Regions from separate parts of the Micromonospora sp. NPDC049044 genome, predicted to be linked through region 1. Evidence: riboswitches for the same ligand, from Rfam matches in the RefSeq annotation. Region 1 holds a riboswitch; each other region holds the start of a gene.
What was found. A riboswitch is a leader RNA that binds a small molecule or an ion and turns the genes downstream of it on or off. The one in region 1 is predicted to bind cyclic di-AMP.
Positions count from the first base shown of each region.

Region 2: another riboswitch for cyclic di-AMP. It lies ahead of AB0B85_RS29600 (NlpC/P60 family protein); the one in region 1 lies ahead of AB0B85_RS11570 (transglycosylase family protein).
Region 3: another riboswitch for cyclic di-AMP. It lies ahead of AB0B85_RS10780 (hypothetical protein); the one in region 1 lies ahead of AB0B85_RS11570 (transglycosylase family protein).
Region 4: another riboswitch for cyclic di-AMP. It lies ahead of AB0B85_RS06450 (C39 family peptidase); the one in region 1 lies ahead of AB0B85_RS11570 (transglycosylase family protein).

Region 1 covers NZ_JBEZFA010000011.1:44,360-51,619, forward strand. The annotation lists gene AB0B85_RS11560 (histidine kinase) at 1-1,016, opposite strand, end outside; gene AB0B85_RS11565 (nitrilase-related carbon-nitrogen hydrolase) at 1,127-2,581, shown strand; cyclic di-AMP (ydaO/yuaA leader) riboswitch at 2,681-2,853, shown strand; gene AB0B85_RS11570 (transglycosylase family protein) at 2,853-3,518, shown strand; gene AB0B85_RS11575 (hypothetical protein) at 3,646-4,014, opposite strand; gene dinB (DNA polymerase IV) at 4,139-5,326, opposite strand; gene AB0B85_RS11585 (VOC family protein) at 5,385-5,822, opposite strand; gene AB0B85_RS11590 (YafY family protein) at 5,918-6,892, shown strand; gene AB0B85_RS11595 (GNAT family N-acetyltransferase) at 6,787-7,260, opposite strand, start outside.
Region 2 covers NZ_JBEZFA010000049.1:11,996-19,255, forward strand. The annotation lists gene AB0B85_RS29590 (NlpC/P60 family protein) at 1-857, shown strand, start outside; gene AB0B85_RS29595 (N-acetylmuramoyl-L-alanine amidase) at 913-2,880, opposite strand; cyclic di-AMP (ydaO/yuaA leader) riboswitch at 3,115-3,250, shown strand; gene AB0B85_RS29600 (NlpC/P60 family protein) at 3,264-4,304, shown strand; gene dcd (dCTP deaminase) at 4,367-4,945, opposite strand; gene AB0B85_RS29610 (pyridoxamine 5'-phosphate oxidase family protein) at 5,045-5,608, shown strand; tRNA gene AB0B85_RS29615 (tRNA-Gly) at 5,932-6,005, shown strand; gene AB0B85_RS29620 (hypothetical protein) at 6,178-6,456, shown strand; gene AB0B85_RS29625 (NAD-dependent epimerase/dehydratase family protein) at 6,521-7,260, opposite strand, start outside.
Region 3 covers NZ_JBEZFA010000010.1:87,933-95,192, forward strand. The annotation lists gene AB0B85_RS10755 (STAS domain-containing protein) at 220-582, shown strand; gene AB0B85_RS10760 (5'/3'-nucleotidase SurE) at 601-1,428, opposite strand; gene AB0B85_RS10765 (PfkB family carbohydrate kinase) at 1,428-2,402, opposite strand; gene AB0B85_RS10770 (SRPBCC family protein) at 2,588-3,055, shown strand; gene AB0B85_RS10775 (hypothetical protein) at 3,274-3,780, opposite strand; gene AB0B85_RS10780 (hypothetical protein) at 3,981-4,997, opposite strand; cyclic di-AMP (ydaO/yuaA leader) riboswitch at 5,054-5,185, opposite strand; gene AB0B85_RS10785 (cation diffusion facilitator family transporter) at 5,297-6,214, opposite strand; gene AB0B85_RS10790 (AAA family ATPase) at 6,323-7,260, opposite strand, start outside.
Region 4 covers NZ_JBEZFA010000006.1:36,863-44,122, forward strand. The annotation lists gene AB0B85_RS06440 (CDP-glycerol glycerophosphotransferase family protein) at 1-1,169, shown strand, start outside; gene AB0B85_RS06445 (alpha/beta fold hydrolase) at 1,202-1,948, opposite strand; gene AB0B85_RS06450 (C39 family peptidase) at 2,082-2,930, opposite strand; cyclic di-AMP (ydaO/yuaA leader) riboswitch at 3,161-3,302, opposite strand; gene AB0B85_RS06455 (hypothetical protein) at 3,587-4,357, opposite strand; gene AB0B85_RS06460 (hypothetical protein) at 4,492-4,875, opposite strand; gene AB0B85_RS06465 (acyltransferase) at 4,964-6,271, opposite strand; gene AB0B85_RS06470 (glycosyltransferase) at 6,569-7,260, shown strand, end outside.

The DNA of each region.
Region 1 (7,260 bases):
ATGCCGACGATCCCGTACCCGGGCATGCCGGTGCCGGCCGCCCGGTCGCCGCTGCCGTCATCGGTGATCGACACGGTGAGCGAGTCAGGTGCGTGGTCCAGCAGGACGTGGACCGATCGCGCCCCGGCGTGCCGGACCACGTTGGTAAGGGACTCCTGCACGATCCGGTACGCCGCGACCCCGACGTCCGCGGGTGGCGCGAACGGCGACGGGGAGGCACCCCCGAACGGCGTCCCGGAGGTGACCTCGAGGACGGCGTCGAGGCCGGTGGCGCGGACACGGTCGACAAGGACGGGGAGCTGGGCCAGTCCCGGCTGGTCGAACGGTTCGTCGGCGGGTTCACGCAGGCTGCCGACCGCGCGGCGCAGCTGGGTGGCCGCGTCCCTGCCGGTGGCCGCGATGGCGGCGAACGCGGCGTCGGCGCGTTCGGGTTGGTCGCGCACCAGCAGCGGCCCCGCCTCCGCCTGCACGACCATGACGCCGACCGCGTGGGTGAGGATGTCGTGCAGGTCGCGGGCGATCCGGGCGCGTTCGCGCAGCACTGCCGCCGCGAGGTCACCGGCGACGCGGCGATCCCGTTCGGCGCGGGCCTGGGCGTGGGTACGGCGGGCCCGGGCGCTGGTCCCCAGGGCGTACGAGAAGAGGTAGGCGACCGACAGGTAGCGCAGCACCTCCACGTCCGGGTGCGGATACAGCAGCGAGAACAGCAGGCCGGCGGCGGTGAGCACGATGCCGAGCAGGCGGACCGCAAGCGAGGATCGCGCCGCGAACGTGTAGACGCAGACGAGCGGGCCGACCGGCAGCAGCGGGGGCGCGCCGAGCGAGGCCGAGACCGTCGTGGCGACCCCCACCACGACGGCGACCGGGACCAGCGCGCGGTCCCGCCACAGCACCGGGACCGAGGACGCGACCGCCAGCGGCAGCACCCACCAGGCGGGTGGCCCGTCGGCCACGGCCGGCAGCACTGTCGCGGCGACGGCGGCCACCGTGACAGCGAGATTGACGTACCGCTTCACGTCGGCAGTATCGTCCGGCCCGGTTCCTCCGCGCCTCCCTCCACAGGACCAGAACACCTCCACCGCGTACGGCGATCCGCACCGGCCAACCCTCGCCACACGATTGGCGCATGATGACGATCGTCGCCGCGCTCCTCAGTGGCCTGCTCTGGCTCGGCGGGTGCGGGCTGCACCCCGTTGCCGCGTTGACCTGGCTCGCCCCGATCCCGCTGATCCTCGCCTCGGTGCGGGTACGCCGGAGGACCGCGCTCGGCGCGACGATCCTCGCCTGGTCGATCGGGCAGCTCGACATGGTCAGGTACTACCACGGCACCCTGGGCCTTCCGGTCCCCGCGGTCGCCGCCGTGCTCGGCCTCGGCCTCGGCCTGGCGGCCGGCACGGTAGTGCTCGCCCGTGCCCTGCTGCTGCGGGGGCGAACCGTGCGCGCCGTCCTCACCGTGCCGGCACTGTGGGTGCTCGGCGAGTACGCGGCGTCGCACCTGTTCCCGCAGGGGGCGTGGTGGAGTCTCGCCTACACGCAGGCCGACGTCCGGCCGGTCATCCAGATGACCGCGCTCACCGGCGTCTGGGGCGTCACCTACCTGCTGCTCGCCGTCCCGATCGCTGTCGCCGCCGTGCTCGGCAGCGCACTGCCAACAGGCACCGGCCGGCTCGACCGCACCGCCCTCGCCTGCCTGCTCGCCCTCCTGCTCGGCGCCGGCGGGTGGTCGGCCTGGTCACTGGGTCGTTCAGCCGACCCGGCCGAGCCGCTTACCGTCGGTCTGCTCGCCCTGCGGCAGTCCACGGACGGGCTCCCGATCGACGAACCGTCCGGCCGGGACCTGCTCGCCCGGTACGCCGCGCGGGTGGCGGACCTGACCGCCCGTGGGGCACGGATCGTGGTGCTGCCGGAGAAGGTGTTCGCCGTGACGGACACGACCCTGCCCCTGCTCGTGGACGCGCTGCGGCAGGCCGGGGCCCAGATCGTCGTCGGCACGGTGCTGTGGCGGGCCGGCACGGCCAGCAACGTCGCGCTGGTGCTGGACCCGGATGGCGGCGTCACGACGTACCAGAAACAGCATCTGGTCCCCGGCCTGGAGGAGTGGCTGACGCCGGGCGACGACGACGTCATCGTGAACGGGCGGTTCGGCGTTGCCATCTGCAAGGACCTCGACTATCCCGGCCTGGTCCGGCGGTATCGGGCGGAGGGCGCCTCGGTGCTGCTCGTCCCCGCCCTGGACTTCACCTCCGACGGTTGGCTGCACGGTCGCATCGCAATGGTCCGGGGTGTGGAGAACGGAATCACAGTGGTCCGCGCCGCCGAGTTGGGCCGGCTGACGGTAAGCGACGGCGGCGGCAGACTGCTGGGTGACGTCAGCGCCGGTGACGCGGAGTTGCTGGTAACGGCCGCTCCGACCACCGGATGGGGCACTGTCTACTCGCGTACGGGAGATTGGTTTCCGTTGTTGTCCCTGGTCTTGTTGGTCGTCGCCGTCGAGGGGTCGGCGTCTGGCTCCAGGAGGACAGCTGATCGCAAACGGTCCATGGTGGTCACTGCACAGAGTCACCAGGCCCGCAACCGCTGAGCGGACTCTCCAGCGTGCCCCGGTGAAGAAGTTCACAGGGGTTGGGCGATCGTCACCGACCGTGCCTAACGTCGGTCGGGTTCGCCAACGCGGACACCACGGCCGGCAACGCCAAATCCTGCCCCCGGTCGTCGGAACCCAGTCACCGGGCAGGAGCGGGGGACCCACACGTTCCTCGGTGCATGTCACCTCGGGGTGAAGCCGCCACCGTGCGGCCGGGCTCCTCGGCCCGAACCCGACAGCTCACCTCGCCGGCGTGGAGGAAGCTCACATGACGTCTGTCTACACCCCCCGTCATCGACGGGTCACCACCCGCCGCCTCGCCGTCGGCACCCTGGCTGTCGGTGCGGTCACCGGCGCCGTCGCCCTCTTCGGGCCGGCCGCCCCGGCGCAGGCCGCGGTCAACTGGGACGCGATCGCCAAGTGCGAGTCCGGCGGCAACTGGAAGATCAACACCGGGAACGGCTACTACGGCGGACTGCAGTTCTCCCAGAGCACCTGGGCCGGTTACGGCGGCAAGAAGTACGCCGCCCGCGCCGACCTGGCCAGCCGCGGCGAGCAGATCGCGATCGCCGAGAAGGTACTCGACGGGCAGGGCATCGGCGCCTGGCCGACCTGCGGCAAGAAGGGCGGATCGACCGGCGGCTCGGCCACGAAGTCGACCAAGCCCACCACCAAGTCGACCAAGCCCACCACGAAGTCGACCAAGCCCACCGAGCGGCCGTCGCGCGGCGAGCAGCCGGCGACCCGCAGCCACGAACGCACCGCGCCGACCACCGGCGGCCAGACGTACCTGGTCAAGCCGGGGGACACCCTGTCGGAGATCGCTGACGGCCACCGGGTGACCGGCGGTTGGCAGGCGCTGTACGAGCACAACCGGCAGCTGATCGGGGCCGACCCGGGCCTGATCTTCCCGGGTCAGCGGCTCAGCCTCTGATCGTTTCCCGACGCAGCGGCTCAGCCTCTGACGGATGACACGCGAACGCTCGGCCGGATCACCGGCCGAGCGTTCGTGCGTGTGATGCCAATCAGCCCCGCGCGCTCGTACCCCCGGGGGAAGGCCGTCACGCCGCGGACGCGGACGCCTTCGGCCCTCGGTGCGACGTGACCGGACCGGCGTTCCAGCCCCACCGGGGAGCCGGTGCGCTGCTCTCCCCGGACCAACCCGTGCCGCCCTCCTCGCTGTCGCCGCCGTCGGTGGTCGTCTCGACCGGGGCGGGTGTGCTGCGGGCCAGGCGTATCGACTGCTCGGCGCCGGCGCGGGCCGCACAGGGCCAGGACTGCCCGGCGCACTGGAGGTTGCGGCAGTGACCCTCGTCGTCCGGCTCGTGGGCGCTCAGCACATCGATCGCCAACTGCCAGAGCAGCGGGTCGGTCACGTCGTGCGGGCGCTCGGCGTTGCGGCTCACTCGGTTGCTGGTGTCGTCGGACATGCTGGGTCCCCCCTTGTCAGGCTGTACCCCCCAAGGGTCACCCGTCAGCCGCCGGCTAAACCGCCGACCTGCTGTGATGTGTCTCCGATCGCACCTCTTCGGATGGACACCGCACGCAGATCGGTCAATCCGGCAGCAGCGGCATCTCGACGCCCGGCTCCCGGCCGAGCAGCACCGCCCGGGTGAGCGCCGCCGATCCGAACCGGTCGCGGACCGCGTCCACAGCGGCGTCCAGCTCCGCACCCGGGTCGCTGTGGAACGGCAGCTCCGGCTGCACCGGGCTGTCGTCCAGATTGCCCACCGAGACACCGATCAGCGTGACACCACGACTGTCGATCTCGGGCTGGGCCGCCCGCAACAGCGCCCGCGCGGCGGCGAGCAACGGGGTCGTGTCGGCTGTCGCCTTGTCCACTGTGTGCGAGCGGGTCGCCCGGGTGTAGTCGCCGAAACGCAGCCGCAGCACCACTGTGCGCCCGGCCCGCCCGGCCGCGCGCATCCGCCGGGAGACCCGGTCGACAAGGCCGGCGAGGATGGCGTCCAACTCCGCCGGGGCGTGCGGGCTGCGGCTCAGTGCGTGCTGGGCACCCATCGATCCGCGTCGTCGACCGACCTGCACCGCGCGTGGGTCACGGTTGTGCGCCAGGGCGTGCAGGTGCCGCCCGGAGCCGGACCCGAGCAGAGACACCAACGCGGCCTCGCCGAGCCGCGCCACCTCGCCGACGGTACGGATCCGGTGCGCCCGCAACTTCGCCGAGGTGACCGGGCCGACGCCCCACAGCCGCTCGACCGGCAGCGGGTGCAGGAACGCCACCTCGGCGTCCGGTGCGACAACCAGCAGCCCGTCCGGCTTCGCCACCCCACTGGCCACCTTCGCCAGGAACTTCGTGCGGGCCACCCCCACCGTGATCGGTAGGTGGACCCCGGCCCAGACCTCCCGGCGCAGCCGCTCGGCGATCTCGGTCGGCGACCCGACCAGCCGCCGCAGGCCACCCACGTCCAGGAACGCCTCGTCGATGGAGAGCCCCTCGACAAGCGGGGTGGTCTGCCGGAAGATCTCGAAGACCGCGCGGCTCGCCGCCGTGTACGCCGACATCCGGGGCGGCACCACTATCGCCTCCGGGCACAGCCGGCGCGCCTGCTGGCCACCCATCGCGCTGCGTACGCCCCGGGCCTTCGCCTCGTAGCTGGCCGCGAGGACCACGCCCCCGCCGACGATGACCGGCCGCCCGCGCAGGCGCGGGTCGTCACGCTGCTCGACCGACGCGTAGAACGCGTCCAGGTCGGCGTGCAGGATGTGGGCGCCGGACGACACGTACACATGTTCGCATGACGTCCGGCGGCGACGGCGGTGAGCTGGGCGAACGCCCATGTCAGTCCAGGCAGAACTCGTTGCCCTCGGGGTCGGCCATGACGAGGTGACCGGCCCCCAGCGGGGGAGCGGGCTCGTGCCGGGTGAGCCGGGTGGCCCCGTGCGCGACGAGCCGGTCCGCCTCCGTTTCCAGGGCCGCCATCCGCTCGTCGCCGGCCAGCCCGGGAGCGGCCCGCACATCGACGTGTACCCGGTTCTTGACCTGCTTGGGCTCCGGCACTCGCTGGAAGAACAGCCGAGGACCCGAGCCGTCGGGGTCGACCACCGCCGAGGCGTCGTTGCGGCGCTCCGGGGGCACTCCCATCGCTTCGAGGGCCTGGTCCCACGACTCGAAGTCTCCGGGGGGAGGCTGCACCTGGTAGCGGAGCGCCTCGGCCCAGAACGTCGCCAGTGCGGCCGGGTCGGCGCAGTCGAACGTGATCTGGATGTCGCGGGCCATCTCGGCTCCCTGTTTCCTGGTCTGGTCGGTCATGGTCCGAAGCCTCTCGCGGATAGCGGACAGGGATGTTCCGCTATCCGTGAAACGATCGACGGATGAGCGTCGAGGCGACCACCGAGCGGGTCCTTCGGCTGCTGGCGCTGCTGCAACGGCGACCGTCCTGGACGGCCGGCGAGCTCGCTGCCGAGCTGGGGGTCACCAGCCGTTGTGTGCGCCGTGACGTGCAGCGTCTGCGTGCGCTCGGTTACCCCGTGTACGCGACGGCGGGCGTGGGCGGTGGTTACCAACTCGGTGCGGGCACCCGGCTGCCGCCGCTGCTCCTCGACGACGAGGAGGCGATCGCGACAGCGGTCTCCCTGCGGCTCGCCTCGGGCGGCACGGTCGCCGGGGCGGGGGAGGCGGCGCTGCGGGCGCTCGCGAAGCTCGACCAGGTGATGCCGGCGCGGCTGCGCGCCGAGGTGCGGGCCGTGCACGGCTCGACGGAGACCCTGATCGGCCCGGTGGCCGAGATCGACGCGGAGTTGCTGGTGACGCTCGCACGGGCCTGTCGCGACGCCGTGCGGGTCCGGTTCAGCTACGCCGCCCGCGACGGCGGGGCGCAGGAGCGGACTGTCGAGCCGGTCCGGATGGTCACCACGGGTCGCCGCTGGTATCTGATGGGCTGGGACGTCGACCGCGACGACTGGCGCACGTTCCGCCTGGATCGGATGGCCGCCGCGGTGGCGACGACCTGGCGGTTCCGGGCCCGCGACCACCCGGATCCGGTCGCCTTCGTGCAGCGGTCGGTGACTGGGGCGCCGTACCGGTATGTCGCCCGGGCGCGGGTGCGCGCCCATCCCGACCGGGTGCGGGCGGTGGTGCCACCCCAGGTGGGGCGGGTCGAGGAGGACAGCGACGGGTGGTGTGTGCTGGTCGTCGGCGGTGAGAGCCTGGACTGGCTCGCCGCGCACCTCGCCCGCCTGGATTACCAGGTGGAGGTGTTGGAGCCGCCGGAGCTGCGCGAGGCGGCCGGGCTGCTCGCCCGCCGCCTCGCGGCGATGGCCGGGGCGGCGTCGCAGCGCAGCGTGTAGTGGCGCAGCGACACCGGACTGCCGTCGGGTGTGGTCCACGGTGCGGTGCTGACGTCGGTGCACAGCCAGCCGGTGCGCTCGTAGAGGGCAATAGCCGCGGTGTCGCCGGAGGTCACGTCGAGCACCAGATCAATGCCGCGCGCGCTCGCCCACTGCCGTGCCCGCGCCAGTAGCGCGCCGCCCAGCGCCAACCCTCGGGCGGCCGGCGCCACGAAGAGACGCGCGAACTCGGCCGTTGGTCGGGCGGGCAGCCCGCTCGCCGGGCTGGGCACCCGGTGCACCGCGACGTGCCCCACAATGGCGGCGGCGTTGTCAGCGTCGGCGTCGGCGTTGTCGGCGGCGACCGCGACCCAAGCGCGAGCCGGGTG
Region 2 (7,260 bases), on a different contig from region 1:
TCGACGAGATCGAAGCGCAGATCGACAAGAAGTGGGAGCAGCTGGAGCCCACTATCGAGCAGTACAACAAGGTCAGGGCGCAGCTGAAGGTAAATCGGCAGAAGTCGGCGGACCTGCAGAAGAAGATCGAGCCGCTGGCGTTGCAGAGCGAGTTGGCGCTCAACCGGGTCGGCGATCTCGCCTCCCGCTACTACATCTCCGGCCCGTCGCACGACATCGGCGCCCTGCTGGTGAGTGCCAAGCCGGACACGCTCACCGAGCAGCTCACCATCCTCGACCGGCTGGCCGCGCAGGAGCGCAAGGAGGTCGAGGGCGTCCTCGCCGTACGGGCCAAGTACGACGGCGAGAAGCAGAAGCTGGACACCCTGATCGCCACGCAGACCAAGCAGCAGAACGATCTGGCGGCCAAGAAGAAGCAGATCGACGCCGAGATCAAGCAGCTTGAGGCGTCGATGCCGAAGACCACCGTCAAGACCGCCGGCTGCCCGACCATCAACGGTGTGCTCGCCGTGGCCGCACAGAAGGCGATCAAGACCGCCTGCGAGCAGGTCGGCGATCCGTATGTCTGGGGCGCCACCGGTCCGAACTCGTTCGACTGCTCGGGCCTCACCCAGTACGCCTACAAGTCGGCCGGGATCTACCTCACCCACCACACCGGTGACCAGTGGAATGAGGGGAAGGCTGTGGCGCGGGCCGACGCCCGGCCCGGTGACCTGGTCTTCTTCTACTCCGGCCTGAGCCATGTCGGGCTCTATCTGGGTAACAACCAGATGGTGCACGCCCCACGTGCCGGTAAGCCGGTGCAGGTGTCGAGCATCAACACCATGCCGGTCGCCGGTTTCCGCAGACCTGGCTGATCCCCACCACGCGACGACGGCCCCCGGTCATTCCGACCGGGGGCCGTCGTGGTTCTCAGCGGGGTGCGCCCACCGGGGACGGCAGGAGCTGCACGTCGGCCAGGTCGACGTACATGATGCGGTGGCCGAACTGGATCTGCGCGTACCAGTTCTTGCCGCGGATCACCGTCCAGTCACCGGGTGACGAGCCGTCGACGGTGCTGGCCCGGTAGTACTCGCCCGGGAGCACCGCGCCGACGGCGTACCGCTGCCCGGCGGTCAGGGTGTACTGCAGTGGCGAGATCGTCTGGTAGGGCACCCCGGCCGGGTAGGCCGCCTCCTCCGGGTAGGCCCGCCCGTACACCGGAATGGTGGTCCGGCCGGGCTTCGGGGTGGCCACCAGGCCGACTGTCCAGCTGGCGGTGGGCGCGGACGCCGGGTTGTGGAACCAGGCCCGCTGCCCGAGGTACCAGATCGCCGTCCAGTCACCCTGCCGGCCGGCCAGCGCGTACGTCTGGCCGGCGGAGGCACGGGCACCGTGGTCCGACACCTCCATCGTGTTCGGGGTGCCGTCGGGGCGCAGCGCGATGTCGTTCACAAGTGGCGCGTCCGCAGCCGGCGCGGAGCGCAGCACCACCGCCGAGGAGCCGCGCGGCGCGCACGGCACACCGGCGGTGACGCAGCCGACGAACGCGGGCTGGTTGGTGGTGAAGTCCGGGTCGATCCGGACCAGTCCGGTGGCCGGGGTACCGGTGTCCAACCGGGGCGCGTGCAGCAGTTCGAAGTAGTGGGTCCAGTCCCAGTACGGACCGGTGTCCCAGTGCATGCCACGGACGGTCGCGGCGGTGGTGCCGGGCACGTTGTCGTGGCCGATGATGTGCTGGCGGTCCAGCGGGATGCCCAACCGCAGCGCGAGGTGCCGGACCAGTTTCGCCGACGTCCGGTACATCGCCTCGGTGTACCAGGTGCCCTGCGCCGCGAAGCCCTCGTGTTCCAACCCGACCGACTTGGCGTTGACGTACCAGTTGCCGGCGTGCCAGGCGACGTCCTTGGTCTTGACGTGCTGAGCGATGTGCCCGTCCACCGAGCGCAGCGTGTAGTGCCAGCTCACGTAGGTCGGGTCCTGCACGAGTTGCAGGGTGGTGGCCCAGCTTCCCTCGGTGTCGTGGATGACTATGTACTCGATCTTCTGCCGGGCGGGCCGGTCGGACAGGTCATGGTTGCCGTAGTCCCCGTCGCCGAACGCCGCGTAGGGCGCCGGAATCCACTCGCAGGAGATGGTCCGGGGGCATTCCAGCCCGTCCGGTCGGGCGAGCCGGCGCAGACCCAGTCGGTCCAGCCAGGAGCGTTGCGGGCGGATCGCCCGGGCCGGCAGCGCGACCCGCTGGCCGTCGTCGGTCACCCGGGACTCTCCGGCGCCGATGGTGGTGAAGACCTCGTCGGCGAAGGCCGCCGCCGCGTCGGCGCTGTCCGCGCCGGCGTAGCGGGCCACCGCGCCGTACCAGCTGGCCGGGTCGGTGCCGGCGCCGACCGGCGCGCCCAACTCCCGCTGGTACGACGCCAGCAGCGCGGCGCCGCCCCGGATGTTGACGGAGGCGTCGGTGCGCAGCGCGTCGGCTGTCGCGCCGGTGAGCGCGGCGGCGGCGTCCACTGTCTGCAACGCGGCGGCGGGTGGCGCCGGGTCCTCGGCCGGCCGGGGCGCGGGTGCCAGCGCGGTACGGGAGTCGTCGCCGCGCGGGTCCTCGGTACCGGTGTCGTGGTGACCGCCCACCAGCAGTGCGGCCACGTGTCGGGCGTCGGTCAGGTGCATGGGGCCGTAACCGCCGCTGGTGCTGGGGGTGCCGGCGTTGCTGTCCCAGCGGGACTCCAGGTAGGAGACGCCGAGCAGCACGTCGGTCGGTACGCCGTACTCGGCCGCCGCGGCGGCGTACTGCTGCTGGCGGTCGGTCGTTGGTGCGGTCGTGGCGTTGGCAGGTAGCGGAACAGTGGTCGCGGCGGCGACCACGGCGGCCACCGTCGCGGCGAGCAGGGTTGGACGATGCATTGAACCCCCTGTATTGCGCGGGTGAAGGTGAGGTCACCTTCGCGCCGCCCGGGAGTCCGCGTCAATACCTTTCCATCCATCGACAAGGAGGGAAAGAAATTTTCATGTACGGTCGGTGACCCTCTCCGATCGGTACGGAGTGTCACGGCCGCACGGGTTGCGAAGTGGTAACAAGCGTCTCTACTCTGGTCATTCGTCGGCCCGATAGCAGCTCCGTCCAGCCCGGGCGGTAACGGACCGACACCGCCGAGTCGTTTCCGAACGAACCGGGGACCCATGTCCCCCGGGGTGAATCCGCAGCCACTGCGGTAGGGCGCCGACTTCCCGCCCGAACCCGTCAGCTAACCCGGTAGGCGGTCAGGAAGAAGGAGTACGGAACCCCGGTGGCACTCCATGCCCCGCGGCCGTCGTCCGAGCGGTCGGCAGCAGCCGGCCCGACGTCGATCGTGCCGCGTTCACGCTGGTCCCGCTTCACCACCGCGCTCGCCGCACTGGCCGGCGTCGCCGTCGTCCTGACCGGCAGCGCCACGGCGGCCCACGCCGACCCGTCCGTCGCCGAGATCGAGCGCCAGATCGACGCCGACTGGAACAAGCTCGAGCCGATCATCGAACAGCACAACGCCACCCGGATCGACCTCGCCGCCAAGCGCAGGCAGGCCGAGGCGCTGGCCGCCCGGATCGCCCCGCTCGAGCGTCAGGTCGACGCCGCGATGGACAAGGTCAGTGCCCTGGCCGTGCGGGCCTACAAGGGCGAGAACGTGCTTACCGTCAACGCGGTGCTGGGCAGCCGGTCACCGAGTGAGGTGGTCGGTCAACTCGAACTGCTCGACCGCTTCGCGCACAACCAGCAGCAGGACGTCCGCGAGGTGGCCGACCTGCGCGACAAGTTGGCCGGGCAGAAGGCTCCACTCGACCAGATGGTGGCCCAGTTGACCCGCACCGAGGCGCAACTGGCGGCGAAGAAGAAGCAGATCAACGAGGAGATCGACAAGCTGCAGAAGCTGCGCCTCAAGGTGTACGGCAGCGGTGGTGGCGGTCCGTTGCGCCCGGCGCCCTGCCCCGGCAGCTATCCCGGCGGCGCCGCGGGCACGGCCGTCAAGTTCGCCTGCGCGCAGATCGGCAAGCCCTACGTCTGGGGTGCCGAGGGACCGAACTCGTACGACTGCTCCGGGCTGATGCTTGCCGCCTGGGCGAAGGCCGGGGTGTCACTGCCCCACAACGCCGCCGCGCAGAGCCGCGTCACCAAGAACGTCAGCAGGGCCGACCTGCGCCCCGGTGACCTGGTCTTCTACTACAGCGACATCCACCACGTCGGCATGTACGTCGGCGGCGGCTGGGTGGTGCACGCCTCGCAGGCCGGTCAACCGGTCAAGATGAAGAAGGTCGACGACGGCCCGATCCACAGCTACGGCCGCCCAGCCTGATCGAGGGTGTTGACCGAAGGGCCCGTCGCGATTCGTCGCGGCGGGCCCTCGTCGTCACGGGGTCAGCGGGTCGGCCAGGTGCGCCAGTGCTGCCAGGCGCGGCTCGGCGTCGGACCCCGCTGGCCCTGGTAACGAGATCCGTAGACCGCCGAGCCGTACGGGTGCTCGGCCGGCGAGGAGAGCCGGAAGATGCAGAGCTGCCCGATCTTCATCCCTGGCCAGAGGGTGATCGGCAGGTTCGCCACGTTGGAGAGTTCAAGCGTGACGTGACCGGAGAAGCCGGGGTCGATGAAGCCGGCGGTGGAGTGCGTGAGCAACCCGAGCCGCCCCAGCGAACTCTTGCCCTCCAGCCGGCCGGCGAGCTGGTCGCCCAGCGAGATGACCTCAAGCGTCGAGGCGAGCACGAACTCCCCGGGGTGCAGCACGAACGGCTCCCCGTCGGGCACCTCGACCGCCGACGTCAGGTCGTCCTGCTGCATCGCCGGGTCGATGTGGGTGTAGAGGTGGTTGTTGAAGACCCGGAACAGCCGGTCCAGCCGTACGTCGATGCTTGAGGGTTGGACCAGGGTGGGCTCGAACGGCTCCAGGCCCAGCGTGCCGGCCTTGATCTCGGAGACCAGGTCGCGGTCGGAGAGCAGCATCGGACCACCATAGCCGCGCTGCCAAAACTGGCCGGATTCGGTGCCGGTGACCAGCGCGTCGAGGTCGCTGCTCGTACATTTGTTCGATAGAATGCTCGCATGGCTTCCTGGTCCGAATTCGCCGCCGACGAGCCCCGACTCGCCGACGGGATCCGCGTTCTCCTCCAGCAGTACGGGCCGGGCTTCGGCTACCTGGCCACCGTCCGCGCCGACGGCGGGCCCCGGGTCCACCCGGTCTCCCCGGTCATCACCGACGAGGGCCTGTTCTGCTTCATCATCGACTCCCCGAAGCGCCGTGACCTCGAACGCGACGGCCGCTACGCGCTGCACTCGTTCCCGCCGGAGGAGAGCGACGACGAGGCGTATGTGGCTGGCCGTGCCCGTCCGGTGACCGATCCGGCGCGTGTCGCCCGGTTGGCCCAGGGCGCCCGCGCCGAGCCACGGGTCGACTGGCAACTGTTCGAGTTCACCGTCGACGTGGCGATGCTGACCCGTCGCGAGCAGCACACCGCCGGCATTCCGGGCCTCGCGCCGGGTCGGCCGGCCGTTCGGGTCTGGCTCGACCCGCACGCCCCGTCGCCGACGACGGCCGCCGCGCCGCTCGCCGTCCCGCAGTCCCGCCCGACCCGCCGCAGCCGTGACGTCCAGTGCACTGCCGCCTGACCACGACCAGAGACAGTCCGTGCCGGCTCCGTCCCCGACGGAGCCGGCACCGTCTGTACGCCCGCCCTGCGCCGCCCGCGCCGTGCCGCCCGCGAGGCCGTGCCGTGCCGTGCCGCCCGCGAGCCGCGCCTCGTGGGTCGCTGCCGGGGGTGATCGACTCGGTTTTGGTGAAGTCGCGGTATCCCGGCCGCTCGGATGCCCCGACTTTCAGGAAGCCGAGTGGATCAACGTGGGCCGGCCGAGGCGGAGCGGCGCGCGGACAATCGGCGGGCCGGGGTACCTGGGTGCACAGGCTCGACGACTCGGGTACAGTGGTGCCGCTTGCGGGTGTAGTTCAATGGCAGAACATCAGCTTCCCAAGCTGACAGTGCGGGTTCGATTCCCGTCACCCGCTCCACGATCAAGGCCCTGGCCAGGACGACAGTCCCGGCCAGGGCCTTCGATGTTCACGGTCGAGGATCATGCGGCTGGACGATGCCGGCGACGTCGAAGCGCGGCCCCGATCCGGTAAGGCCTCCACCGCTGCCTGACCGATGACATGCCTTGGGTGCACCATCTACCGTCCAGGCATGACTGTCGTTTGGGCGGCATCGGGGCTGTTGTTCCTCGCGCTGGTGTGCGGGCTGGCCGCATTGGTGACGATGTTCGTACGACGGCGAAGGCAGGCTGCTTCGCAGCAGGACCGGGAGGCGGTGCTGCGGGCGGCACGGGCCGCTACCCGCCAAATCGCTCGGGATGGGCGTCGTACTGGGCGGGGCACGCTTCGCGGCAAGGGCGGTGGCGGCAACGATGGTCTGGCGGCGGATGCGGCCTACGGAAGTGACGGCGGAACGCCGAGCGGCGGGTAGGCGATTCGAGGGGTCTCGCGCGCCATTGGACCGGGCCAATTCCGGCGCGAAGGTTCGCTGCCCGCTACTGCCATCGGGTCGTGGCTCGCCAGGCCAACTCCTGCGCGGTCGGTTCGTCGCTGATGTCGCCGTTCTCGCGAAACCAGGTGAGCGTCTTGGTCAGACCGGTGACCAGGTCGTCGTGGTTCACCAGCACGTGCGTGGCGAGCCGGCTCACGTCGAGCACCAGTTCTGCGTCGCGAAACGGGAAGTAGTCACGCGCGCGGACGGAGGGGTCCGGGGCGGGGACCACCGTGGGCCGTACTCCGGCGACCTCCCCGAGGATCGCGAGGTACTCGCGCAGGGTGTAGCTGGCCGGCTCGCCCACGTTGAACGTTCCCGCACCCAGCTGGCCCGCGCACGCGGCGGCCACCACCTGGGCGAGCGCTTGGACGTGGCAGAACTGGATGCGGGTGCCACCGTCTCCGGGGACGAAGACCGGCTGGCCAGCCAGGAAGCGAGCCCACAGGAACTGCTCGCGCGGCTCCGGATTGTGCGGACCGTAGACGTAGGGCGGCCGCAGGACGGTCAGACCGGTGTCGCAGGCGCCTCGCAGCGCGGCCTCGCACTCCGCTTTCGCCTCGCCGTAACCGCCCCAGATGGCATCGCCGTCGGCCTGGTCGGTCTCCTGGAACGGCGGTGACGCCACCGACCGGTTGTAGACGGCGGCCGAGCTGATGAAGACATAGCGCAGCTGCTGAGGCTCCGGCAGGGCCGCGAGCACATTGGTGACATGATGAGGTTCGGTGCCCGAGACGTCGACGA
Region 3 (7,260 bases), on a different contig from region 1:
GTCCGCGGCGTGCCGGTCGCGACCGGTTCGTCGGAGGTCGAATAACAAAAAGTCTTGAGCAATCAGTTACTCAAAAGTACGGATATGGGTGCCTTTGTGGGTGCGGATCCGTGAATTGCTCATCCGAGGGGTGGCGACCGAGGCCGTCAGAGGAATACTCTCGGTCGCGGCCCGCGTACTGATGAGGCGCCCGGGGGACGGGCGGGTGGAGGTGCTCGCGTGAGCCTGTCGATCGTGAAGTCGGTTTTGTCCGGTGGAGTCGTGGAGATCGCCCCCCGGGGCGAGATCGACGTCGACACAGCGTACGAGGTGCGCGAGGCGATCGCGGAGGTGCTGGCCAAGAGCCGGCCGCTGCGCATCGAGCTGAACATGAGGCTGGTCACCTTCATCGACTCCGTCGGCATCAGCGCCATGGTTGCCGGCTTCCAGACGGCCGAGGTCAGCAACGTCAAGCTGGTGGTCACCGAGCCGAGCCGGTTCGTGCACCGGCAGCTCTGGGTGACCGGCCTGCTCGGCCTGTTCGGTGCCCCCGAGCCCTACTTCGCCGGCGCGGTCACCCCCGAGGTGCTGCCCGGCGCCTGAGCGCCAGCGGGCCGCCGGTCACTGCTGCTCGTCCAGCCCGGTCAGGTCGATGTCCGTCGCCTCGGTGACTGCTCGGATGGCCGTCACCGAGGCGTACCCGGCGGCCAGCAACGCCACGTCCGTGCCGGGCTGCGCCGCCTGCCCCGGCTCCTCGAGTGAGGTACGGACGAACCCGTGGCCGGATTCGGCCACCGTCATCTGCACCTGACCGAAGCTCGCCAGCGTGCCGCGTCGCACCCCGCGCAGCCGCCCGTGCGGCAGGTCCGGGGCGTTTACGTTGAGCACGCTCTCCAGCGGACCGGAGGTCAGGCGGGGGAGCAGGTCCAGGGCGACGCGCGCCGCGGTGCTCCAGTGCCGCTCGGCGTCGCGTACCCGGGCGGCGGCGTCCACCGCGGCACCGCCGCTGGCTGCCGTCGCCTCGCCCGCGGAGAGTACGTCGAGGGACACCGCCATCGCCCGGCACCCGTTCGTGGCGGCGGTGAAGGCGGCACCCACCGTTCCGGAGTGCAACACGGCCCGCCCCGCGTTGGCACCCCGGTTGATGCCGGAGAGCACCACCGAGGGCGGTGGACCGAACGCGCCGTGCAGCGCGATCAGGGTGATGAAGCCGGGGGAGCCACCCACCCCGTACGCCGGCACGCCCGTCAGGTCCGGCAGCGGGTGGTCGTTCACGACGACCCGCCCGTCGCGCTCCACAGCGCTCATCGCGGCGCTCGTGCCGCTCGCCTCCTCCAGCGGCGCGGCGACCACCACGTCCAGGCCCCGCTGCACCGCCGCCCAGGCCAGGGCCTGAATGCCGGGCGCGGCGATCCCGTCGTCGTTGGTGATCAGCACCCGCAGCATCATCACTCCACCACCCGGTCGGCCAACTCGTCAGGGGTGGTCCGCTCCTGGGGTCGGCTGTCCGCTGGCACCAGCCGGACCCGGTCGACCAGGCCGGTGATCGAGTCCAGTCGTCCGGTGCCGAGACCGTGCCGGGTCACGTTCAGCGCCCCGGCGGCGGCGCCGGTGCGGATGGCGGTCCGGATGTCCCCGCCGCGGGCCACGACGGCGGCCACCCCGGCGGTCATCGAGTCGCCCGCGCCGCGGGGGTCGGCGGCCTCCAGGCGGGGCATCTCGACCTCGAACAGTTCCCCGTCGATGAGCGCCAGCGCTGGCTGCTCGGCCCGGCTCACCACCACCGTCTCGGCGCCGGCGGCGTGGAGTTCGTACATGGTCCGGGTCAGCTCCAGGCTGTCGTCGCTGCGGGCGCGGCCGTCGCGGATCAGCTCCTCGTGACTCACCTTGAGGAAGAACACGCCGCTCTCCAGCACCGCGCCGAGGTGATCACCGGAGAGGTCGACGACCACCCGGCCGCCGTTGGCGGCGAGGTCGGCGGCGAAGCGCCGGTACAGGTCGGCCGGGACCAGCCACGGCTCGTTCGGCCCACTGAGGACGCTCACCGCGGCCTGTAGGCCCTCGCCGAGGGCCAGGTTGTACAGCTCGTCCAACTCGTGCCGGCTCAGCGGCTGCCCGGGTACGTCGGCGATCTCCTGGCGCGAGCCGCCCCGGCGGTCGTGCACGTACCCGCCGCTGCCGGAGTCACGGACCACCACCTTGAGGTCCACTCCCTCGCTCACCAGGAGCGGCTCCAGCACCTGCCCGATCTCGCCGCCGAGGGCGGCGCAGAGCACCACGTCGACACCGAGTGACATGACCATCCGGGCCTGCCAGACGCCCTGCCCGCCGGGGTGCAGGTGCAGCTCGGGGTGGTCGTTCGGCTGGTCCACGGTGACCGTGAGCTGCGGGGTGGGCGCGAAGACCATCACGTGCCCGCTCATCCGTCGTCGCCACTCATGCTGTCGCCCTTCAGTCGGTCGGGTGAATCCTCACTAACCGACCCTAATGGGACAACTGGGGACGCGGCCTCCCATCGACAGGTGTTGGCCCGACATCGGCGGCCGTCGGGCGTTGCCAGCCAGACATCGGTACGGGACGATCGTGCGACAACGACGGTGGGAGACGTGTGCTCAGCAGCGATACCTTCGGCTACACCGTCCAGGCCCGGTGCTCGCCGGACGAGGCGGCGGCGTTGCTCAGCGACCTGACCCGACAGGGCGAGCTGCATCCGCTGATCGTGCGGGTCCGGGAACTGCCGCCCCGACCCGGTGCCCGGGCCAGCTACACGATCAACGACAGGCTGGTGGCCGGCCCGCTCCGCTTCCGGACCACGTACCACGCGGACGTGCTGATCAGCGAGGCCGACGAGATCGTCACGGTGGCCCGCCAGTGGCCCGCCACCACGGTGCGCAACCACACCCGACTGCGCGCCGAGTCGGAAGGCCTGGTCCGGATCGATGTCGAGATCACCCTGACCGCGCCGACGCCACTGTTCCGGTACGCGTTCCGCCAGGCGCGCTCCGCGCACCTCGCCCTCGCCGCCCGGCTCGGCCCGGCCCTCGACCGCGCCGGCGACCCCCCACCCTCGTCCTGACCCCACCCCGCCTCGACCAGCCCACCCCCGCCCTCGCGGCCCAGCTCATGATCGTGCTCGATCGTGGATGTAGTGGCCTGTGGGCGGGAGGATGCCACCGGATCCAGGTTCTAGCGCGGTCGTGGCAGCGCGGTCGTGGCAGCGCGGTCGTCGCAGCATGGACATCGCGGCGCGGCCGGGGCAGCGCGATCGTCGCGCCATCGGCATCGCGGCGCGGGTCAGTGCGGCGTGGTCACCGGGGTGCTCTCACGGGCGGGGCGGGCGACGGGACGTCGGCCCCAGGGCTTGTAGGTGGACAGCACCGTCGCAATGATCATCAGGCTGGTCGAGACGGCGGGGGCGATCACCAGGTCGGCGCGGTCCCGGGTGGGAAGGGCGGCGCCCACCGCACCGGCGTGCCGCAGGTTCGGCGTGAGCAGGAACAGCACCAGTCCGACCATCACGGTGGTGAGCACGAGCTTGGCCAGCACCCAGCGATAGCGCCACAGGCCCCACGGGGTGAGGAGCGCGCTGGCGACCCCGACCAGCCAGACCAGGACGCTCAGCGGCGCGAACAGCACAGTGCCGACCAGCGCCATGGCCGGGTAGACCACCGCCGGGTCGGCGCCACGCTGCACGGCGATGCCGAGGGTGAGGAGCACGAGGTCGGCACCGAGCCAGCCGAGCGAGGTGACCAGATGCAGTGCGAGCAGGCCCTTGCGGGTGGTGGGTGGGATCCGAGGCATACCGCGATGCTGCCCGCCGACCCGGGCCGGGTCGTCCGACCGCCGACGTCATCCAGGGTACGCCCGGCGACGTAGCCGGCCCCGGCGACGGCATCGCCCGCCCGCATGGTCAACACGACATCACCGACTCCGGGGTATCCCGTTGACCGGACACCCCGGAGTCGGCGAACACGAGTGGATCACCCGCCGGACACCGGGGGTCAGTAGACCGACAGGTGTACGTGGTTGGTGTGGTCGGTGGACGGGGTGCCGCCCGCGCCGCTGTACGACTTCCACCCACTGCTGGGCAGCCAGATCTGCCGGTACCAGATCACGTACAGCACGGCGAGCTGGTCGGCGTTGCGGATGAAGTACGCGGCCAGGTTGTTGCCGTACGTCTTGTCGCCGCCGGTGGCGTTGCCGCCGAAGCCATCCTTCTGGGCCGCGAAGTCGCAGGCCCGGCCCTTGGGGTGTTCGCCGGAGCCGCTGGGGCGGTGGCAGGAGACGTACCTGGTGAAGCCGGCGGCCTTGGCCTGGTTGAGCGCGTGCAGGGTGCGCGGGGTGATGCAGCCGCTGGCGGGGGTGGGGTCGTTGACGCTGCACGATTCGGATGGCCAGGAGCCGTCGGAGTTGCGGGGTGCGGCCTTCGCGTTCGCCGTGGAGGTGCCCCGGTTGGAACCGCTGTCGGCGGTGGTCTGCGGCTTGGGGGCGTTGGCCACGGCCAGCGCCCGTTCGGCCTGGTCCTTGCGCTTGGCCATCACCGCTACCTGCTTGCGCTCTTCGACGATCTCGCCGTTCAGGGCGGCCCGGGTGCGATTGGCCTGGTCCTTGGTGGCGAGTAGATCGCGCAGCACCCGGTCCTCGTTGGCGGCCACCGCCTCCAGCGCGGCGGCCCGGTCCATGAAGCCCTCCGGGCTGTTGCTGTTGAGCAGCGCCGACACCGTGCCGAGCCGGCCGGTGCGGTACGCCACGTCGGCGATCTGGCCGACCTTGCCGTCGCGCTGGGCGAGCTCGACCTCGATGGTCTTCAGCTGGGTGGCGAGCTGCTGTTGCCGCTGCACGGAGGTGTCCAGCGCGCGTTTCGCGTCCAGGTAGCCCTTGCTGGCGGCCTCAAGTTGGGCGCGTAGCGAGGGGGTGCCGCCCTCCTCGTCGGAGTCGGGGGCGGCGGCGGCCCGCAGGCCGGTCGGGGGAGCGGCCGAGGCGGTGCCGGCCGGGAGCGCGACGCCGAGGGCGAACATCGCGACGATCAGGGCCGCCAGTCGGGCGGCGGGTGGTCGTGCTGGTGCCACTGCGCATGTCCTTCCGTCAGCCGCCGACCGGGTTAGCTGTCGGGTTCGGGACGGAAGATCCCTACCGCTGACGCGGATGCACCCCAGGAACGTGGTTCCCCGGTTCGCCCGGCTGGGCGATTAGGCGGCGACCGCCACCGGCGCCTGGAGGGCGCCGCCTGGTGGAGGCCGGGACCGAGCCTACCGGTGCCGGTGGGGCGGCTGCAGCCGTTGTGACGGACGGTGCGTGCGTCGTCACGAACGAATTGTCACCACTCGATCGAGCCGCACGCTCCGGTGGCGGCGCCGGGCTCGATCTGCAACGTCGCGTGTTCGATCCGGAAGTCGTCGTGCAGGGCGGTACGCGCCGCGGTGAGCACCGCGCCGACCTCCGCGTCGGGTGCCATGGTCAGGTGCGCGGACGCCACGTCCATGCCCGAGGTGAGCGTCCAGACGTGCAGGTCGTGCACCTCGACCACGCCGGGGACCGCGGCCAGTCGGTCATGCACGGCGGTCACCTGGAGGTGCTTCGGGGCGGCCTGGACCAGAATCCGGACGGCGGCGCGGGCCAGCCGCCAGGTGCGCGGCAGGATGAACGCGCCGATGGCGACCGCGACGAGTGGATCGGCCCACCACCAGTCGGTGCCGGCGATGAGCAGCGCCGCGCCGATCACGCCCAACGAGCCGAGCAGGTCGCCGAGCACCTCCAGGTAGGCGCCCTGGAGGTTGATGCTCTCCCGGGCGCCGGCGCGAAGCAGGGCGAAGGCGACGATGTTCGCGAGCAGGCCGAGGACGGCCACCGCGAGCATTGGTCCGGTGACGACCTCGTGCGGGTCCCCGAATCGGCGGATCGCCTCGATCAGCACGTAGACGGCGACGCCGGAGAGCAGGACGGCGTTGGCGAGCGCGGCGAGCACCTCGAGTCGGTAGAGCCCGAAGGTGCGCTGCGGGTCGCCGGTGGCCCGCCGGGTCGCGGTGATCGCGGCGAGTGCCATGCCGATGCCGAGCACGTCGGTGAACATGTGCCCGGCGTCGGAGAGCAGGGCGAGCGAGCCGGTGTGCAGGGCGGCCACCGCCTCGACCACCATCAGGGTGGCGAGCAGCCCGAACGCCGCCCAGAGTCGGCCCCTGTGCTGGTGTGCGGCATTGGCGACCGACCCATGGTGGTGGTCATGACCTGCGCCCACGAGATCCACCTTCCGCCGCCGGTCGGGGCCCGGTCAAATGTATGTTCACATCGCTATGTATGCAACTATGAGGTAGACCACCGGCCCAGCAGGCAGGTTTGCCCCGGATCAGTCGGTCGGATCGATTGTGGTGAGCCGCTGCGTGGCCCGGGAAAGCGCCACGTACAGGGTGCGTACCCCCGCGCCCGGATCGGCCCGGATCTCGCTCGGGGCGACGAGCACGACCCCGTCGTACTCCATGCCCTTGGCCTCCAGGCTGGTCACCACCTGCAGGCGCGGCGCGTCGAGCGCGTCGAGCCAACCGGCGACCTCGTCGCGGCGGGGGACCGGAGTGATCACCCCGACCGTGCCCTCCACCTCGGCCAGCAGCCCGGCGGCCGCCTTCACGACGGCGGTCTCCAACCCGGTCGCGGGCACCACCAGCTCGACCGGATCGACCCCGGTGGAGCGCACGGCGGTCGGTAGCGGCAGGTCAGGGTAGAGCCGGCGGATCTCCGCCGCCGCCACCGCGAAGATCTCCGCCGAGTTGCGGTAGTTGGTGGTGAGCGTGAAGTCGTGTCGCTTACGCCGGCCCAGGGCCTGGTCCCGAGCCCGGGTCAGCTCCTCCGGATCACCGGTCCACGCGGTCTGCGCGGGGTCACCCACCACCGTCCAGGAGGCCAGCCGGCCACGCCGCCCGACCATCCGCCACTGCATCGGTGAGACGTCCTGCGCCTCGTCCACCACCACGTGCGCGTACTCCCGGTAGTCCTCCGGGCGCTCCCGGGCCGCCGCTCGGGCCGCGCGCTGCCTGTCGCTCGCGGTGCTCAGCTCGCGTACGCCGCCAGCGAGTTGGAACGGGTCGCGGCGGGCCTTGGCCGGCTGCGCCGGCTTGCCGAGCAACGCGTCCAACTCGTCGAGCAGCGCGATGTCGGCGATGGTCAACCCGGCGGAGTCCAGACTCCGGTACGCCGCGCCGAGCAGCCGGATCTCGTCGGTGGAGAGAATCCCGGCAGCGTACCGGCGCAGCCGCTCCGGCCGGGCCAGCCAACCCAGCACGTGCCGCG
Region 4 (7,260 bases), on a different contig from region 1:
GGTTCCGGCCGGGCGCCGGTGGCGGGCCGGTGGCTCGGGCGCTGCGCCGGCACCAGCCGGAGTTCCTGCTCTACTTCTCCGCGCCGCCCGGCTCGGAATACCAGGTCACCATGTGGCTGCCGTACCTGGAACGGATCGGCCGGCCGTTCCTGGTGGTGCTGCGCGAACCGGAGTTCCTGGCCCCGATCGCCGCCGCCACCGACGCGCCGGTGGTCTACTGCCCCACCCTGCGGGCGATGGACGAGGCGCTGGTGCCGAGCCTGCGTGTGGCGTTCTACGTCAACCACGGGGCGAAGAACAGCCACTGCATCCGCTTCACCCAGCTCACCCACGTCCAGCTGCACCATGGCGACAGCGACAAGGCGCCGAGCGCCAACCCGGTGTCCGGGATCTTCGACCGGATCTTCGTGGCCGGCCCGGCCGCGATCGACAGGTACGCCCGCGCCGGGGTGCAGATCCCGGCGGACAAGTTCGTGGTGGTCGGCCGCCCGCAGGTCGAGTCGATCCAGGTACGGTCCGAGCCGGAGCCGGGGATGGCGCACCCCACGGTGTTGTACACCCCGACGTGGACCGGGCATCACGCCGACGCCGACTACTGCTCGCTGCCGGTGGCCGAGGGGCTGCTGCGTCGGCTGCTGGAGCGCGGCGCGACGGTGATCCTGCGGGCGCACCCGTACACGACACAGAACCCGGCCTCGGCCCGCCAGTTGGGCCGGCTCACCGAACTGCTCGTCGCCGATCGGGCCCGCACCGGCCGCCAGCACGTCGTCGGTGCCGCGGCCCGCGAGCTGAGCCTGACCGAGTGCGTGAACCGGTCGGACGCGCTGGTCTCCGACGTGTCCGGGGTGATCTCGGACTACCTCTACTCCAGCAAGCCGTACGCGGTCACCGACATGGGCGACGAGGGTGACCGGTTCGCCGAACGGTTCCCGCTTGCCGCGTCGGGTTACGTGCTGCGCCGGGATCTGTCCAACCTGGACGACATGCTGACCGCGCTGCTGGACACCGATCCGCTGGCCGCGGAGCGCTGGGCCACCCGCCGACGCTACCTGGGTGACTTCCCCGCCGAGGCGTACGCCGACGCGTTCCTGACCGCCGCCCGCCGGGAACTGGCGGCAACACAGGACCCCGCCGCCGAGCGCGCCCGGCAGCTCTCCCCTCTGGCCTGACCCGGACTGTCGGCCCACCCGCCCCGGGACGCTCAGCGGTACGGGTCGAGCAGCGCCAACACGGCCGCTGGGTCCTCCACGTGAGCGTTGTGCCCGAGCCCGGGCAACGTGGCGACCGGTACGCCGTACTCCTTGAGTTGTTCGTCGGTGACCATCGGGTCGTGCTCGCCGCGCGCCAGCACCACCGGCACGTCGGTGGCCGCGAGCAGCGCGGCCAGGTCGGGCTCGCCGACGGCGAACGCGGTCGGGTCCATGGCCAGACGCCAGCGACCGTCGACCTGACGAAGGCCGGCGTCCACCACCGGATGGTCCGGCGGGAGCAGACCGGTCAGCCCGGAGACGCGCAGGTAGCGACGGGCCGCCTCGGTACGGCTGGCGAACCAGCTCACCGGGCGGGCGGCCAGCTCAGCGGCATGTTCCAGCTCGGCTGGTGACCAGAGCGCCTTGATGCCCAACCCGACCACCGCGTCCACCGGCATCCCGGCGTCGCGCGCGGCCAACGCGAGGCCGACCACGCCACCCAGCGAGTGCCCGAGCACGACGAGCCGGTCGTCGGGGGCGAGTGCCTGCGCGATCCGCTGGGCGAAGCCGGCGAAGGAGTACGACGGCAGCGGCGACGCCCAGCCGTGACCGGCGAGGTCCGGTGCCAGCCACCGACCGGGCCAGTGGTGGGCCAGATGCGGCGCCCAGGGCAACCACACGTCACCGGTCGCGCCCATCCCGTGCAACAGCAGCAGGACCGGCCCTCGACCGGCGTGACCACCCGATTCATCCACCACGGCCGCAGTCTCCCACGGTTCCCGGCCCGGTACGAGAGTCGTCGACGGGGCGTACCGCGGACCGCCGTGGAAGACGCAGCGGGCGCCGGCCCCTTGTGGGGGACGGCGCCCGCTGCGGTCCAGCGTGCCCGGGTCAGGCGGAGTAGCCCCGGCTGGCGATCCAGTTGGCCAGGTCGATGGTGGTGATCCAGTACGACGGGTCGGCAGCGTTGGCCGAGTCGGCGATGCGCACCGTACGGCCGTTGTCCTTGTAACCCACGACGGCGATGTAGTGCCCGCCGCCGTAGGAGTGCCAGCCGCCGTCGGTGTCGGTGGCGTCGCCGACGACGTTCGCGACAACGCCCCGGCCGTCGGTGATGGCCTTGACGACATCGGCCTGGAGGCGGTCCATCTGCGCCGGGCTGGGCGCGCCGGCGAACATCCGGGTCCGGTACGGGGAGCCCTTCACCTCGGCGTTGAGCACCCGGGTGGTGTCCTCGGCCGAGTTGGTGCCCATCTCGGTGGTGCCCAGCTCGGCGCCGAGTTCCTCCTGGGTACGGTCGATCCCGGCGGCGCTGAGCGCGTTACGGGTGGCCGCCGGACCGCAGTTGTAGTAGGTGTTCTGCGCCTGGTACTCGTAGTCGAGCACCTTGGTCGCGGGCGGCTTCGGCGGCGTCGGCTTACGGGTGAGGTCCGGGTTGCTCGTGGCCTTGGCGGCGGGCGCGGCGGCGCTGGTGGCCGGGGCGGCGCTTGTCGGCGCTGCGGTGGCCGACGGGGAGGCGTCGCGCACCTCGCCACGGGAGGCGGCGACGTCGCTGCGCAGCTCGGCGACTGTGGTCGCGGTGCGCTGGTCGGCCGGCGCGTCGTCGGCGGTGGTGAGCAGGGTGCCGGTGGTGCCGGCGATCACGAGGGCCGCGGCGGAGGCGGCGATGATCTGGTACGGGCGCTCGGTCGCGATGCGACGGAGCTGACGCTGCAGGGTGTGCTTCACGGGGTCCTCCACGGTCGGGGGGAGAGCGGCACACCGGGGGCCGGACCGGCATCCGGGCAGGCGCCAGCGCGCGGACTGTGGTCCGCGGATGGTGAACCGCTCAGGGGACGCCCGGCGGGGCCGGGCGGTTAGGCGATGACCCGGGGGTCAGCTCACCGTCGCTTGACGAATGAGCGGGGGCACCGCTGCGCCGTGGAGGCGAGGGAACAGCCGAGGGGTGGGGAGGTGCTGCACGAGAATGGAACTCCTTCCGACACCGCCTACCGGGTTAGCTGACGGATTCGGGCGGGAAGATCGCCCTACCGCGGGCCGATGCTCGCGGATTCACCCCGGACTTACTGATGGGTCCCCGGTTCGTTCATCACGATTGAGCGGGTCGGCGCGGCGTCGCGTCTTGCGATCGATTACCGCACCGGACGGGACGACACTACTGGCCCAACCACACGGTGCCAAGCCAGGCCCACCTGCGTAAACCCGAAACTGCACGGCAATTTCTGCGCGTATTGCCGATGACGTGACTCGATGGGACAAGCGGTTACGGCGACGCCTACGGGCCACAACCGGACAGGTCGCCGAGAGTGCGGCCAGAACGCCGTGAACAATCGAGCCGAACGTGCCGGACGCCCGATTCTGGAATCCCGTGAGCGGGCTCACATAACGGATCGGGCTCAACCCACACGGGCTGGGCGCCAGCGTGCCACGACGGCGGGACGCACCGCCCCGCGGACCAGCCGGCGCGCGGGCGCCCGACTCGGCCGCAGCCGGGCCGCTGCCGCTGCGGCCTCCTCGGCAAGGCTGCGCGCCGACTCGGCGGCCAACTCCGCAGCCCGCCACAGGGCCCGCTCCGCGTCGGCGGCGGCCTGGTAGTCGGCCCGTCTCTCCTCCCGGATCGACCGACTGAGCAGCGCTTCCTGCTCGACCGGGTGCCGCCGGGGGTCCCAGCCCCGCCGGTGTCCGAACACATCGCTGAGCTGGGCCATGCTCAGGTCGCCACGCCAGTACGCCGCCATCGCCGCGCGGTGCAGGTAGCGCTCCCGGGCGGCGTACTCAGCGGGGGTGCGGGGGGTGTCCGGGGTGGGTAGCGCCCCGCAACCCGCGAAGCGGCGGGCGGCCGTGTCCGCCTCGTCGTACCGCGTCCAGGCGCGTTCCACAGCTTCCTGACTGGTCAGCCAGGCATCGCGTCGCCGCTGGGCCGTCCTGGCCGCGCCAGCGGCGGCGACGGCGACCTCCTCGGCGTACCGGCGTCTGTCGAGGAGTTCGGCCGCGGCCACCTCGCGCGCCGTCGGTGCGGCCGGGGACGGGTCGTCGGTGGGCCGGTCCCGTTCGGGCCGGGCGACAAGCACGGCCAGCACGCCCAGCGCGAGCAGGAGCAGGGCCGACCAGATCGCAGCGGCCTGCGGCACCTCGGTTACGAACTGGTAGAAGACGGCGGTCTCCATGGTCGGCACCTCGCGGAGGAAACAGAGCGATGGGGAGCCCCGCCGGCCAGCGGGCCACGGCGGGCCACGGATCGGCGGGAAGGCGGAGCTGGTGGATCGACAGGGTGCGGCGACGGGGCGCCTGCCCCGGTGGCTCAGCGCCCGGGTGGACCCCGGGGTGTCCTACCGCTGGAGGCGTCGACGAGGGACCGCCGGTCGGGCCCGGCCAGGCGCACCGGCAGCGCGGCGGTCGCGGCGGCACCCAGACCCTCGGGGAGCGTCGGCTGCGCGTCGAGCGACCAGGCCGGGAGGGCCTCCTCGGCGGCACCCGCACCCGACACGACGCGCACGCTCGATGCGGCGCTCGGGTGCGACCCGGCGGTCACGCTCGACGTGACGCCGGGGTGCGACGTTGGCGCGGCGGCCGAGGCCGGACCGGCGCCGAGCGCCAGGGCCGCGACGACGGCGAGGCTGGTCAGCACCCGGGTCGTCAAGCGCGCCACCCACCACAGCGGACAGGTGAGCGCGACCGGAAGCACGTCACCACGCTACCGTCGTGCCGACAGTGGCGCATCGACCACGGGCGTGTCGACGCGCCGCCGCACCCGTTGACCAGGTCGGACGGCGTCAGCGGGTGTCCGCGTACGTTGATCGGCTGCCGGTCTGGTCGGGCCCGTCGGCCTCGGTCCGGGTCCCCGCGCCGTCGGTCTCGGCGGCGGTGCCGCTGGTCCGCGTCGCGGCGGTGCCGCTGGTCCGCGTCGCGACGGTGCCGCTGGTCCGGGTCGCGGCGGTGCCGCTGGTCCGCGTCGCGGCGGTGCGTTGTCCGGGGATGGACGCCGATCGGGCCGGACGGCGCGGTGCGAGCCGGCGCATCATCGGGGTTTCCACGTAGCGGTGCAGCAGCGCGGCGAGGAGCAGGGTCACCAGCAGGAAACCGAGCACCACGGCCGGGCCGCGCCAACCCGCGAAGCCGGTCCCCCAGTCGCCGGTGAAGCGCAGCACGCTCGTCATCACCAGCACGTGGACCAGGTAGAAGGCGAAGGAGACCTCGCCGAGCCAGACCAGCGGCCGGGACCGCCACGGCGACCGCCGGTCCCGCACGTCCGCGTCCGCGGCGGCGGTGATGACAAGCAGGTACGCGACAGCGAGCAACGTGGTCCACAACTCCGCGGGAATCCACTGCGCGGCGGCCGCCCAGACACCCACGAAGATGACGCTGGCCCAGGTCAGCCCGGGGCCACGCCAGAGACCCCGGCGCATCAACTCGGCCGCCACCGCGCCCAACCAGAACTCCAGCGACCGGGCCGGCGGGAAGATCTGGGTGAACCACCAGCGGCTCACCTCCGGCACCAGGTGCTGGGCCGGCCAGAGCGCGAGGATCAGCAGTGGCATCGCGACGACGAGCGCCCAGAGCAGCTTCGGCCGGGCCCGGCGCAGCAGCGGCAGCACCAGCGGCAGGCAGAGGTAGAAGAAGAACTCGCAGGAGAGCGACCAGCTCACCGTGTTGATGCTGTAGAACCAGCCCGGCCGGGGGTCCCAGGCCTGCAACAACAGCAGGTTCTCCAGCGCGGCGGCCGGCAGCACCGGGTCGGCGAACCACCAGGCGACAAGCAACGTCGCCCCCCACAGCACCAGGTGGTTGGGGTAGATCTTGGCAATTCGTCGCCGCCAGAAGGTACGCCGGGAGTCGCCGGCCCGGGCCGACCAGACCAGCACGAATCCGCTGAGGATGAAGAAGAACTGCACCCCGGACAGGCCGAGGCTGAACAACTTGTCGACCACCGCCTTGTAGTCCGGCTCGGCGATGATCCGCATGGTGCCCGCGTGGAACCCGAAGACCAGCAGCGCGGCGATCCACCGCAGCCCGGTGAGCGAGGGCAGCCGGGACGGAGCGGGGACGGGCCTGGCGGTTGACGTCGCGGCGGCGCTCGTCATGGGCGGATGCCGAGGCTTGGCAGGGTCACCAGCACGTTCGTATCCTCCTCGGCGCGGCGTGGACGGCACGACAGCGACGCCCGCGACGACCCGGCAGGGCCGCACCCGGGGCACCCTACCGGGTCACTCCCGGGTGAACCGGACGTGTCCCACCGGTTACCGGCCCGCCGCACCCGGGTCGGGGCCGGCGCCGACCGGTCGGCGTTAACCTTCCGCTGGGCGGGAGTTCAGCGACTCCACCATCGGCGGCCACGTGCGGTTCCGGGGCCGGCCACCCAGGTCGTCGAAGGTGGCGGCGTGGTCAATGAGCCGACGCACGCACCGCTGCTGAGCATCGTCGTGCCCGTGTACGGCGTCGAGGCGTACCTGTACCAGTGCCTCGAATCGATCCGGGCCGACATTCCGGCCGGCGAGTCGGACGCGGTCGAGTTGATCGCCGTCGACGACGCCTCACCGGACGGCTGCGGCGACATGCTCCGCGCGTACGCGGCCGGACACGACCGGGTCCGCGTCGTGCACCTGAGCAGCAACGTGGGTCTGGGCCTGGCCCGCAACGCCGGGCTCGACGTGGCCACCGGCCGGTACGTCTGGTTCATCGACAGCGACGACTGGGTGCCGCCGGGCACGATCCCGGCCGTGCTGGACCGGCTGCGCCAGCACCAGCCCGACGTGCTGATGCTCGACCACCTGCGGGTGCACGAGGACGGCCGGCGGGAGGTCGACGCGAGCAGTCACCTGCTGCACGGAATCGCCGGCGTGACCCGCCTGGGCGACCAGCCGCAACTGCTGCGGGTGCAGCACACCGCCTGGAACAAGGTGGTCCGCCGGGACTTCCTGGACCAGTTGGAGCTGCGGTTCTTCCCCGGCTGGTACGAGGACATCCCGTTCAGCCATCCGCTGCTGATCGGCGCGGAGAAGATCTCTGTGCTGAACCGGGTCTGCTACCTCTACCGGCAGGGTCGGCACGGCGCGATCACCTCCACCCGCAG